Regions from separate parts of the Streptomyces luteireticuli genome, predicted to be linked through region 2. Evidence: riboswitches for the same ligand, from Rfam matches in the RefSeq annotation. Region 2 holds a riboswitch; the other holds the start of a gene.
What was found. Region 2 has a riboswitch for cyclic di-AMP ahead of AB8735_RS18505 (M23 family metallopeptidase). Riboswitches for the same ligand answer to the same signal wherever they lie in the genome.
Positions count from the first base shown of each region.

Region 1 (5,322 bases), 470 kb from region 2:
GACCACGGCGAGCACCTCACCGAGAACGAGGCGGCCGCGATGGCCTTCATCCTCCTCTTCGCCGGGTTCGAGACGACCGTCAACCTCATCGGCAACGGCACGTACGCCCTGCTGCGCAACCCCGGGCAGCGCGCGCGGCTCCAGGACGCCCTGGCCGAGGGGGACGAGGAACTGCTCGCCACCGGGGTGGAGGAACTGCTGCGCTACGACGGCCCGGTGGAGCTGGCGACCTGGCGGTTCGCCACGCGGGACCTGACGATCGGCGGGCAGCGCATCGCCGAGGGGGACCCCGTGCTCGTCGTTCTGGCGGCCGCCGACCGCGACCCGGAGCGGTTCGCCGACCCCGACACGCTCGACCTGGCCCGCAGTGACAATCAGCACCTCGGATACGGGCACGGCATCCATTACTGCCTCGGTGCGCCGCTGGCGCGGCTGGAGGGCCGGGCGGCACTCGCGACGCTGCTGCGCCGCCTTCCCGACCTGCGGCTTTCCGTGGATCCCGAGGAACTGCGGTGGCGTGGCGGGCTCATCATGCGGGGCCTGCGCACCCTGCCCGTCTCCTTCTCCCCGGAGCCCGGGCACACGGGCACATGACTATAGGTCAACTCTCTTTGACCGTCACCCGACCGCACTCGCGCCTGCTTGTGACCGCTGGGGGCCGTCGCTATGTTCGACGGTCATATTCAGCCGCCACATGAGAGGTGACCGCATGCTCTCCGGGAAAGGTCGACATCGACGCCCCCGTCAGATTCCCGCCGCCGTGCTCGCGGCGGGCGTGACGGGCGCGGGAATCGCCATGCCGCTGCTCGGGGCCACCACCGCCGACGCGGCGGACGCCCCCACCTGGGACCGCGTCGCCCAGTGCGAGAGCGGCGGGCTGTGGAGCGCCGACACCGGCAACGGGTATCTGGGCGGGCTCCAGATGACGCAGGACATGTGGGAGGAGAGCGGCGGCCGGGAGTTCGCGCCGCGGCCCGACCAGGCCAGCCGTGCCCAGCAGATCGCCGTCGCCGAGCGGATCCTCAAGCAGCAGGGCCCGTACGCCTGGCCCGCCTGTGCCGTGAAGTCGGACCTGGCCAAGGAGGGCCCGGCGCCGGACGTGGACCCGGGGCGGGCCGACGCCTCCACCCCGGCGCCGGAGCACAGGCCGCCGTCCGGGGCGCGGGAGCACGACCGGTCGCCGGGGAAGTCCGGGACCGTGGGCACTCCGTCGGACACCCCGTCGGACACCCCGTCCGGAAGCGGAAGTTCCGGCGAGGACGCCAAGGGCAAGCACCGCAAGCCGGCCGAGGGCACCCGGGACACCGAGGACGCCGCGGAGGGCACGACGGACGCGAAGGCGCCCGGGAAGGGCTCCGGCAGGTCCACGGCCCCGGAGGCGCCGAAGTCCGGCCCCGCGCCCTCCCGCTCCGCCGACCGGCCCGACGGACCGTCCCGCGCGCCGCACTCGCCGGCGCCCGGCAGCACGTCCGGCGCGAGCGGCGACCAGGGCGCGGACCGTGGTGCGGAAGCGGACACGGCCACCGGCGCGGACGCCGGAGCGGGTACCGGCAAGCACCGCGCGCAGCAGCCGCGTTCGGGCGCGGAGCGCTCCTCGCGCGGTGGTGCGGAAGCACATGGACAAGGGTCGCGTGCCGAGGACTACACCGTGCGCCCCGGTGACAACCTGTCAGCCATCGCGCAGGAGCACTCCGTGCCCGGCGGTTGGCACCGGATCTACCACGACAACAAAAAGGTCGTCGGTTCCGATCCGGATCTCATTCACCCAGGCCAGCAGCTCGAACTGAAGAAGTAGGAGGGCAGTTCGGGTCGAATGTCCGTTCCGAGCGAAAGTGAGACATGGGTCTCGTTGACAGCGTCTCGGATACGGCCCGTCAGGAGCCGGGGAAGCGGCTCTCACCTGCGGAAACACCGAGTTTCTCAGGGGGTTGGATCCAGCCGGTGGCCGAAAAGGGGGGTTTGAACCCGTAGGCCGCCTGTGCTTAACGTCGTCACCGCTCGCCACCGCGAGCACCACGGTCGTCACGCCGAATCCTGCCGGCGGCCGGGGGAGTCGTCGCGCAAGCGCCGTAGGCAGGAGCGGGGGAACCAAGGTAAGTCGCCGCGACGGTCCGCCGGTCAGTGACCGGGGTGCCGCAGCGGCTAGGGGTGAAGCCTGGTGCGCGCAAGCCACCGGGCCGGGCAACTCACGTCCGAACCCGACAGCTCACCTCGTAGGCGCCGGTGAGGAAACCGAGTCATGTCCAAGGGCAAGCACCGTCGTCCGAACAAGGCCGTCCGCATCGCCACGCTCGCGGGTGTCACCGGCGCCGCAGTCGCCGCCCCGCTGATGGCCGCGACCTCCGCCCACGCCGCCTCCGTCGACACCTGGGAGCGCGTCGCCCAGTGCGAGTCCAGCGGCAACTGGTCGATCAACACCGGCAACGGCTACTACGGCGGCCTGCAGTTCTCGCAGTCCTCCTGGGCCGCCGCGGGCGGTACCGCCTACGCCCCGCGCGCCGACCTCGCCACCAAGGGCCAGCAGATCGCCGTCGCCGAGAAGCTCCTCGCCATGCAGGGCCCCGGTGCCTGGGGCTGCGCCAGCGCCGGTCCGCTGTCCTCCGGCGGCGCCAAGGCCGACGTGGACACCTCCGGTTCGTCCACCAAGACCCAGAAGTCGACCGGCGAGCGCAGCGTCTCCACCAAGACGCACGCCGACCGCAGCGAGCGCCAGTCCGCGCCGAAGCACGCCGCTCCGCAGCAGAGCGACGAGGAGGCCCCGGCCGCCAAGCCGGCCGCCCCCCGCCACGCCGCCCCGAAGACGGTCAAGATGGGCGACGGCGAGTACCAGGTCAAGGAGGGCGACACCCTCGCCAAGATCGCCGAGGCCAAGAAGGTCAAGGGCGGCTGGGAGAAGCTCTACGACCGCAACAAGGACATCGTCGAGAGCGCCGACCTCATCTTCCCCGGCCAGAAGCTGCACCTCAGCTGACGCAGCCTTCCCTGGCGAACCGCCCCGCTCCGATGCGCCCGCTCCCCCCGAGCCGCATCGGAGCGGGGCTCCGCCGTTCCCGCGGGAGAATCACCGGGCGGTTCCCCCAGTGGTTCCCCGAGCCGTTCACCGCTGGGCGAACATCCAGCCCATTCATCCCGTGATCTCGGCGTTTGTGCCATTTTTCCGGCCGGGCGGCGGTCCGAGGGCGGGCGGACCCTCCGGGGCCCGTTAGGCTCGTGCTGCAGAACTTCAGACACACACGAAGGAGACCCTCGTGCCGTCCATCGACGTCGTCGTAGCTCGCGAGATCCTCGACTCGCGAGGCAACCCCACGGTCGAGGTCGAGGTCGGCCTCGACGACGGCTCCACCGGCCGTGCCGCCGTGCCGTCCGGCGCCTCCACCGGCGCCTTCGAGGCCATCGAGCTCCGTGACGGGGACAAGAACCGTTACCTGGGCAAGGGCGTCGAGAAGGCCGTGCTGGCCGTCATCGAGCAGATCGGCCCGGAGCTCGTCGGCTACGACGCCACCGAGCAGCGCCTGATCGACCAGGCGATGTTCGACCTGGACGCCACCGACAACAAGGGCTCGCTGGGCGCCAACGCCATCCTGGGCGTCTCCCTGGCCGTCGCGCACGCCGCCTCCGAGGCGTCCGACCTGCCGCTCTTCCGCTACCTCGGCGGCCCGAACGCGCACCTGCTGCCCGTTCCGATGATGAACATCCTCAACGGCGGCTCGCACGCCGACTCCAACGTGGACATCCAGGAGTTCATGATCGCGCCGATCGGCGCCGAGTCGTTCTCCGAGGCGCTGCGCTGGGGCACCGAGGTCTACCACACCCTCAAGGCCGTGCTGAAGGCCAAGGGCCTGTCCACCGGTCTGGGCGACGAGGGCGGCTTCGCCCCGAACCTCGGCTCCAACCGCGAGGCCCTCGACCTCATCCTCGAGGCCATCAAGCAGGCCGGCTACACCCCCGGCCAGGACATCGCGCTGGCGCTGGACGTCGCCGCCTCCGAGTTCTACAAGGACGGCGTCTACACCTTCGAGGGCCAGGACCGCACCGCGGCCGAGATGACCGACTACTACGCCGAGCTCGTCGCCGCGTACCCGCTGGTCTCCATCGAGGACCCGCTGTTCGAGGACGACTGGGACGGCTGGAAGACCATCACCGAGCGCCTCGGCGACCAGGTCCAGCTCGTCGGCGACGACCTGTTCGTCACCAACCCCGAGCGCCTCGGCCGCGGCATCGAGGAGGGCGCCGCCAACGCCCTGCTGGTCAAGGTCAACCAGATCGGCTCGCTGACCGAGACCCTCGACGCCGTCGAGCTGGCCCAGCGCAACGGCTTCAAGTGCATGATGTCCCACCGCTCCGGCGAGACCGAGGACGTCACCATCGCCGACCTGGCCGTCGCCACCAACTGCGGCCAGATCAAGACCGGCGCCCCGGCCCGCTCCGAGCGCGTGGCCAAGTACAACCAGCTGCTGCGCATCGAGGAGATCCTCGACGACGCCGCGGTGTACGCGGGCCGTTCCGCCTTCCCGCGCTTCAAGGGCTGATCCCCTCCAGGGCCGACGCCCGGGGCTGACAAAGCCTCAAGCCTCACCACGTCCCCGGCCACGGTCCCGTACCGTGGCCGGGGACGGTTTGGCTTCGGTGCAGTGACCAGCGGGGAGGCGACGTGGCGGCGGAACGGTTTTCCACCGCGACCAGGCTCAAGGCGATCGGCACGGCGCTCGTCCAGGGGCCGGACGCCCGGGGCCGGCGCACGCGGCCGCCCCGCCGGAGCCGGCTCACCGGCCGTGCGGCGCTGCTGGCGCTGGTCGTCTGCTCCCTGGTCGTCGCCCTGGCCTACCCCATGCGGCAGTGGGTCACCCAGCGCTCCGACATCGACGACCAGCGGCACCGCTCCGAGCGCGCCCGCGAGCAGGTGAAGCTGCTGCGCGAGGAGAAGGCGCGGCTGGAGGACCCGGCGTACGTGGAGCAGCAGGCGCGCGAGCACCTGCACTACGTACGGCCCGGGGAGACCGGCTTCACCGTCGTCGACGGCAGCGGACGCGCCAAGCCCCGCCGGGACCAGGGCGCCGGCGACCGGCCCTGGTACAGCAACCTCTGGGACGGGGTGGACACTTCGGACGGCCACCGCTGACCCCGGCCCACCCTCCCTTCCGATCCTCCGAGCACGAGCGAGCACATGGACACGCCTCCTCCCCAGACCGAGCCCACCGAGCCCACCGAGGCGGACATCGCCGCCTTCAAGGAGCAGCTGGGCCGCCCGCCGCGCGGCCTGCGCGCCATCGCCCACCGCTGCCCCTGCGGCAACCCCGACGTGGTGGAGACCGCGCCGCGGCT
Region 1 is NZ_CP167927.1:3,716,806-3,722,127, reverse strand. It holds gene AB8735_RS16375 (cytochrome P450) at 1-594, shown strand, start outside; gene AB8735_RS16370 (transglycosylase family protein) at 710-1,795, shown strand; cyclic di-AMP (ydaO/yuaA leader) riboswitch at 2,056-2,235, shown strand; gene AB8735_RS16365 (transglycosylase family protein) at 2,240-2,971, shown strand; gene eno (phosphopyruvate hydratase) at 3,249-4,529, shown strand; gene AB8735_RS16355 (septum formation initiator family protein) at 4,652-5,119, shown strand; gene AB8735_RS16350 (DUF501 domain-containing protein) at 5,165-5,322, shown strand, end outside.
Region 1: it holds a riboswitch for cyclic di-AMP, as region 2 does, so the genes downstream of both, AB8735_RS16365 (transglycosylase family protein) here and AB8735_RS18505 (M23 family metallopeptidase) in region 2, are expected to answer to the same signal.

Region 2 (5,322 bases):
GCCAGCAGCGGGCGCAGCTGTTCGACCGTGCGGGCGCTGGCCAGCGGGGTGGCGACCGTGGGGCGGGTGGCGAGCCAGGCCAGGGCCACCGTGGCCACCTCGGCGTCATGCGCGGCGGCGACCTCGTCCAGGGCCGCGAGGACGCGCAGGCCGCGCTCCGTCCCCAGGTGCTTCGCCGCGCCTTCCGCGCGGGCGCTGTCCACCGTCGTGCCGGGGCGGTACTTGCCGGTGAGGAAGCCCGAGGCCAGGGCGTAGTACGGGACGGCGGCCAGGCCGTGGCGGGCGGCGACGTCGGCGAGCGGGCCCTCGTAGGTGTCGCGGGAGACGAGGTTGTACTCCGGCTGGATCGCCACGTACTTGGCGAGGCCCGAGGAGTCGGAGAACTCCAGGGCCGCGGCGAGGCGTTCGGCCGTGACGTTGGAGGCGGCGATCTCGCGGACCTTGCCCGCCTTCACCAGGCCGTCGAGGGTGGTGATGTACTCCTCGACCGGGACGGACGGGTCGTCGTAGTGGGTGTAGTAGAGGTCGATGCAGTCGGTCCGGAGGCGGCGGAGGGAGGCTTCGACGCCTTCCTTGATGGTCCGCGCGGACAGGCCGGCCTTCTCCGGAACCCCGGCGCCCACCTTCGTGGCCACGACGATGTCGGCCCGATTGCCGCGTGCGGCCATCCAGTTGCCGATGACGGTCTCGGACTCGCCGCCCACGTTTCCGGGTGCCCAGGCGGCGTAGACGTCGGCGGTGTCGACGAAGTTGCCGCCGGCCTCCGCGTAGGCGTCCAGGACCGCGAAGGACTGCTGCTCGTCGGCGGTCCAGCCGAAGACGTTGCCGCCGAGGGCGAGCGGGTGGACGGACAGGCTGCCGATCTTCCGGGTGTGCGTCGTCATGCTTTCTGGCAGCGCGGGCGCCGACCCGGTTATTCCGTGGGGCAGCCGGGCCGGCCGGGCCTTTCCACGGGGGGTACGGGCAGGTCGACCAGTGCCGTGGCGGGCAGGGGGCCGGTGTGGACGGACAGCGGTGTGGCGATGTCCTCCAGGGAGCGGCCTTCGGCCGGGACGGCCAGGAAGGCCGCGACCACGCCGGCCAGACACATCAGCGCCGCGCCGATCTGGAAGGCGAGGACCGCGTCGCCGACGACTCCGCTGCTGGTCAGCTCGGCGAAGAGCAGGGGGCCGCTGATCCCGCCCGCCGCGGTGCCGACCGCGTAGAAGAAGGCGATGGCCATGGCCCGGGTCTCGGTCGGGAAGACCTCGGAGACGGTGAGGTAGGCGCTGCTCGCACCGGCGGAGGCGAAGAAGAGGACGACGCACCAGCAGGCGGTCAGGGTGACCGCGCTCAGGACGCCGGAGCCGAAGAGCCAGGCGGTGACGAAGAGGAGGGCTCCGGAGACCAGGAAGGTGGAGGAGATCATGATGCGTCGGCCGGCGGTGTCGAAGAGCTTGCCCAGGAAGAGCGGGCCCAGGAAGTTGCCCAGCGCTATCACGGCGAAGAAATAGCCGGTGCGGGAGGTGGAGACGCCGAAGAACTTGGTGAGGATCTCCCCGAACCCGAAGGTGATGGCGTTGTAGAGGAACGCCTGGCCGATGAAGAGGGCGAGGCCCAGCACGGCGCGCCGCCGGTAGTCGGTGAAGACCGTGCGGGCGATGTCGCGGAAGCCGGTGCGTTTGCGCTGGCGGATCGTGATGGTGCCGACGGCCGGCTCCAGCGGGGCGCCCCGCTCCTCCTCGATGCGCCGCTCGATCGCGTCGACCAGCACCTCGGCCTCCTCCGCCCGGCTGTGGATGAAGAGCCACCGCGGGCTCTCCGGGACGTGCCGGCGGACGAGCAGGATGACGAAGCCGAGGACGACGCCGAGCCCGAACGTCAGCCGCCAGCCGACGTCCTTCGGGAAGAAGCGGGTGTCCAGCAGGAGTATCGAGAGGAGGGAACCGGCGATGGCACCGAGCCAGAAGCTGCCGTTGATGACGAGGTCGACGCGGCCGCGGTAGCGGGCCGGAATCAGCTCGTCCACCGCGGAGTTGATGGCCGCGTACTCCCCGCCGATGCCGAATCCGGTGATGAAGCGGAAGACGAAGAACCACCAGGACGAGTACGAGAGCGCGGTCAGCGCGGTCGCCGCCAGATAGACGGCGAGGGTCACCATGAAGAGCCGTTTTCGGCCGAAGCGGTCGGTGAGCCGGCCGAAGAACAGGGCGCCGACACAGGCGCCGGAGACGTAGAGCGCCGCTGCCACGCCGGTCACCTGGGAGCCGGTGATGGGCAGGCCGCTGCCCTGCTCCGAGAGGCGTCCCGCGATGTTGCCGACGACCGTGACCTCCAGGCCGTCGAGGATCCAGACCGTGCCCAGGCCGACCACCACGGTCCAGTGCCACCGGGACCAGGGCAGCCGGTCCAGGCGTGAGGGCACGGAAGTGCTGATGGTCGCGGGCGTCACATCATCTGAGTTCCCTGTCGCCCTCGGAACATTCGCGGCAAATTTCCGCATCGGGGCACGGCGGGTGGGCAGGGGAGGAACAGCGGCGCGCGGGGGTATGCGCAAGCCCCCGGCGCGCAGCTCACCCCTTACAGATGACAGGACCTCTTACGGATGCAGGCCCTTGGAGCGCAGCCAGTGCAGCGGGTCGACCGGGCCCCCGCCGTGCGGCCGGACCTCCAGGTGCAGGTGCGGTCCGGTGACGTTGCCGGTCGCCCCGACCCGGCCGATGACCTGGCCGGGAGCGACCTTGCCGTGGGTGCGGACCATCGACGACAGATGGCAGAACCACAGCTCCGTACCGTCGTCCAGGCGCAGCACGATGCGGTAGCCGTACGAGCCGGCCCAGCCGGCGTGGGTGATCCTGCCGCCGCCGACCGCCTTGACGGGGCTGCCCGTCGGCGCGGCGAAGTCGGTGCCGGTGTGGCGGTGGGACCACATGCCGCCGTGCGACCCGAAACGGGCGGTGATCCGGTAGGAGGAGACGGGCAGGACGTAGCGGTGCTTCGCGCGGTCGATCCGCTCGGCGGCCCGCCGGGCCTCGGCCTGGGCCTTGCCCGCGGCCTTGGCGGCGGCCTGCTGGGCGGCGGCGCCGTGGGCCGCGGCGGCCTGGGCGGCGCTCCGGGCCTGCTGGGCCGCGGTGCTGTCCGTGTGGGTCGCGGCCGCCGCTCTGGCCTGCGCCGCCGCCATCCGCTGCGCGTCCGCGGCCGCCCGCTCCTGCGCGGCTGTGCGCGCGGCGTCCGCGGGGTGGTGACCGGGGTCGGCCTGCTGGAGGATGCGGGCGCGCAGCGCCTCGCCGGCGTCGGACGCGCCCTGCGCGGGGGCGGGGGCCGCGGGGGCGGGCGCCTCGGCCGCGGCTTCCGCGGCGGAGGTGCCCTCGCCGCCGGAGGAGTCGCTGGAGGAATCGTCGGAGGCGTACGGGCCCGTCCCCGCCGTCGGTTCCACGTCCGGCACGGATATGGGGGCCGGGCGCTCCTGGGCGCTCGCGACGCCGGTGCCCGCGCCGACCGCGGCGATCACGCCGACGCCGAGGGCCGCGCCGCCGCGCGCCATCGTGCCGCCCCGCTGCTTGGGCACCCGGTGCCGGCCACGGGCCGGAGCGTCGCTCTCCGCAAAGGGGGCCGGAACGTCGGGCGTTGTCTCGCCGGACCGGTCCGGGCCCGGCCAGGAGCTGTGCGAACTGTCCTCGCCTGTGGGGCTGTTGGACGCCACGGGGGCGTTCACCTTTCCTTCCTCTCGCCTGCCGGGTTAGCGGTGGGGGTCCCCCCAGGCCGTTCAGGCACTGGGGGAGGGTTCGGAGCAGGAAGGTCTCCTACGGGCAGGGGAACTGCCCGATGCACCCCACGGGTTGGTGGTTCCCCGGTTCCCTCTCGTGCCCACGGGATTCGGCGAAGGCGCGCGGTGCCGCCTCTTGCGACGGTGTGAGGACCGCGTTGCGTTATCGAACGTTAATAGACAGGACTGGTGGTTTCCAAGCCGAAAGCGTGAATCCACGGGGCGCTTGGCAAAACGGGGGAGCACCTCCGCACTGACGGTGCGTCATCCGTGATGCAGCGTGCCCGGGGTGCGCCCCGAGTGCGCCCTCAGGTGGTCACGGCCGTGGCCGTCGGCGCGGTGGACGGCCAGCAGGGCCATGTCGTCGTCCGTGTGACCGCCCGCGTGCCGGGCCACGTCCGCCGCGAGGAAGTCCAGCAGGCCGTCGGGGCTCCTGGGCTGCCGTCCGGCCAGTCGCTCCCTCGGGTCGTAGAAGACCCCGGCCGCGTCCCGCGCCTCGGTCACCCCGTCGGTGAACAGCAGCAGCGTGGTCCCCACCGGGAAGTCCCACTCCTCGACCCGGTCCGGCCACTCCCCCTCCCCCGCGCCCTGCCCCAGGTCCCCCATGCCCAGAGGCAGGGCCGGCGTGCGCGGATGGGTCTCGCCGACCGCGCCGTCCGGGTACAGCAGCAGCGGGGGCGGGTGGCCGCGGTTCACCAGGCGCAGGCGGCGGGTGCCGTCCTGCGGGACCTCCGCGAGGACGGCGGTGGTGAACCCCTCGAACTGGTCGATGTTCGCCCGCCGGTCGCCCTCCCGGCGGAGGGCGCTCTCCAGCCGGTACGCGACGCCGTCCAGGGTGCGCTCCTGCTCCGCCGCCTCGCGGAACGCGCCGATCACGACGGCCACGGCCTCGACGGCGCCGAGGCCCTTGCCGCGGACGTCGCCGACGATCAGACGGATGCCGTACGGGGTGTCCTGCACCGCGTACAGGTCCCCGCCGATCCCGGCGTCGGCCTGGGCCGCGATGTAGCGGGCCGCGATGCGCAGGCCGCCGATGCGGGCGGGGGGTACGGGCAGCACGGCGCGCTGCGCGGCCTCGGCGATGCCGCGGGCGGACCTGAGCCGGCTGTCGCTGCGGCGTACGACGCGGTTGATGCCGAGGGCGAGGAGGGAGACGGTCAGGACCGTCACGTTCTCGGTGACGGACTCGCCGGTGCTCGGGGAACCGCGGTGGACGGTGATGTCGACGGACGCGAGGACGGCGATCAGCGCGACGACGGCGGTGGCGCGGGCGGAGAGGAGGGAGGCGGCCACGAGGGGGGCCGCGGTGAAGAAGGGGGCGGAGTTGTAGTGGGAGGGGGTGAGGGCGGCGAAGACCTCACCGGCGACGAGGAGCAGGGCGGGAAGCCAGCTGGCGGCTCGCCAGAGGTAGTTGGGGCGGGCGGGGATCCTTGGGTCGGAGGTGGCCTCTTCCTCTCGCTTCCCCACCGTGTTCTCCTGCCCGGGGTGGTGTGGCTTTCGCTTCCCCTTCCCCACGATTGCGGTGCCGGGGGGCGGGGGCCAGTGGGGGTGGGCCGTGTGGGGGGGTTGCCCCTGGC
Region 2 is NZ_CP167927.1:4,183,608-4,188,929, forward strand. It holds gene AB8735_RS18495 (aldo/keto reductase) at 1-884, opposite strand, end outside; gene AB8735_RS18500 (MFS transporter) at 914-2,482, opposite strand; gene AB8735_RS18505 (M23 family metallopeptidase) at 2,579-3,694, opposite strand; cyclic di-AMP (ydaO/yuaA leader) riboswitch at 3,693-3,871, opposite strand; gene AB8735_RS18510 (PP2C family protein-serine/threonine phosphatase) at 4,010-5,212, opposite strand.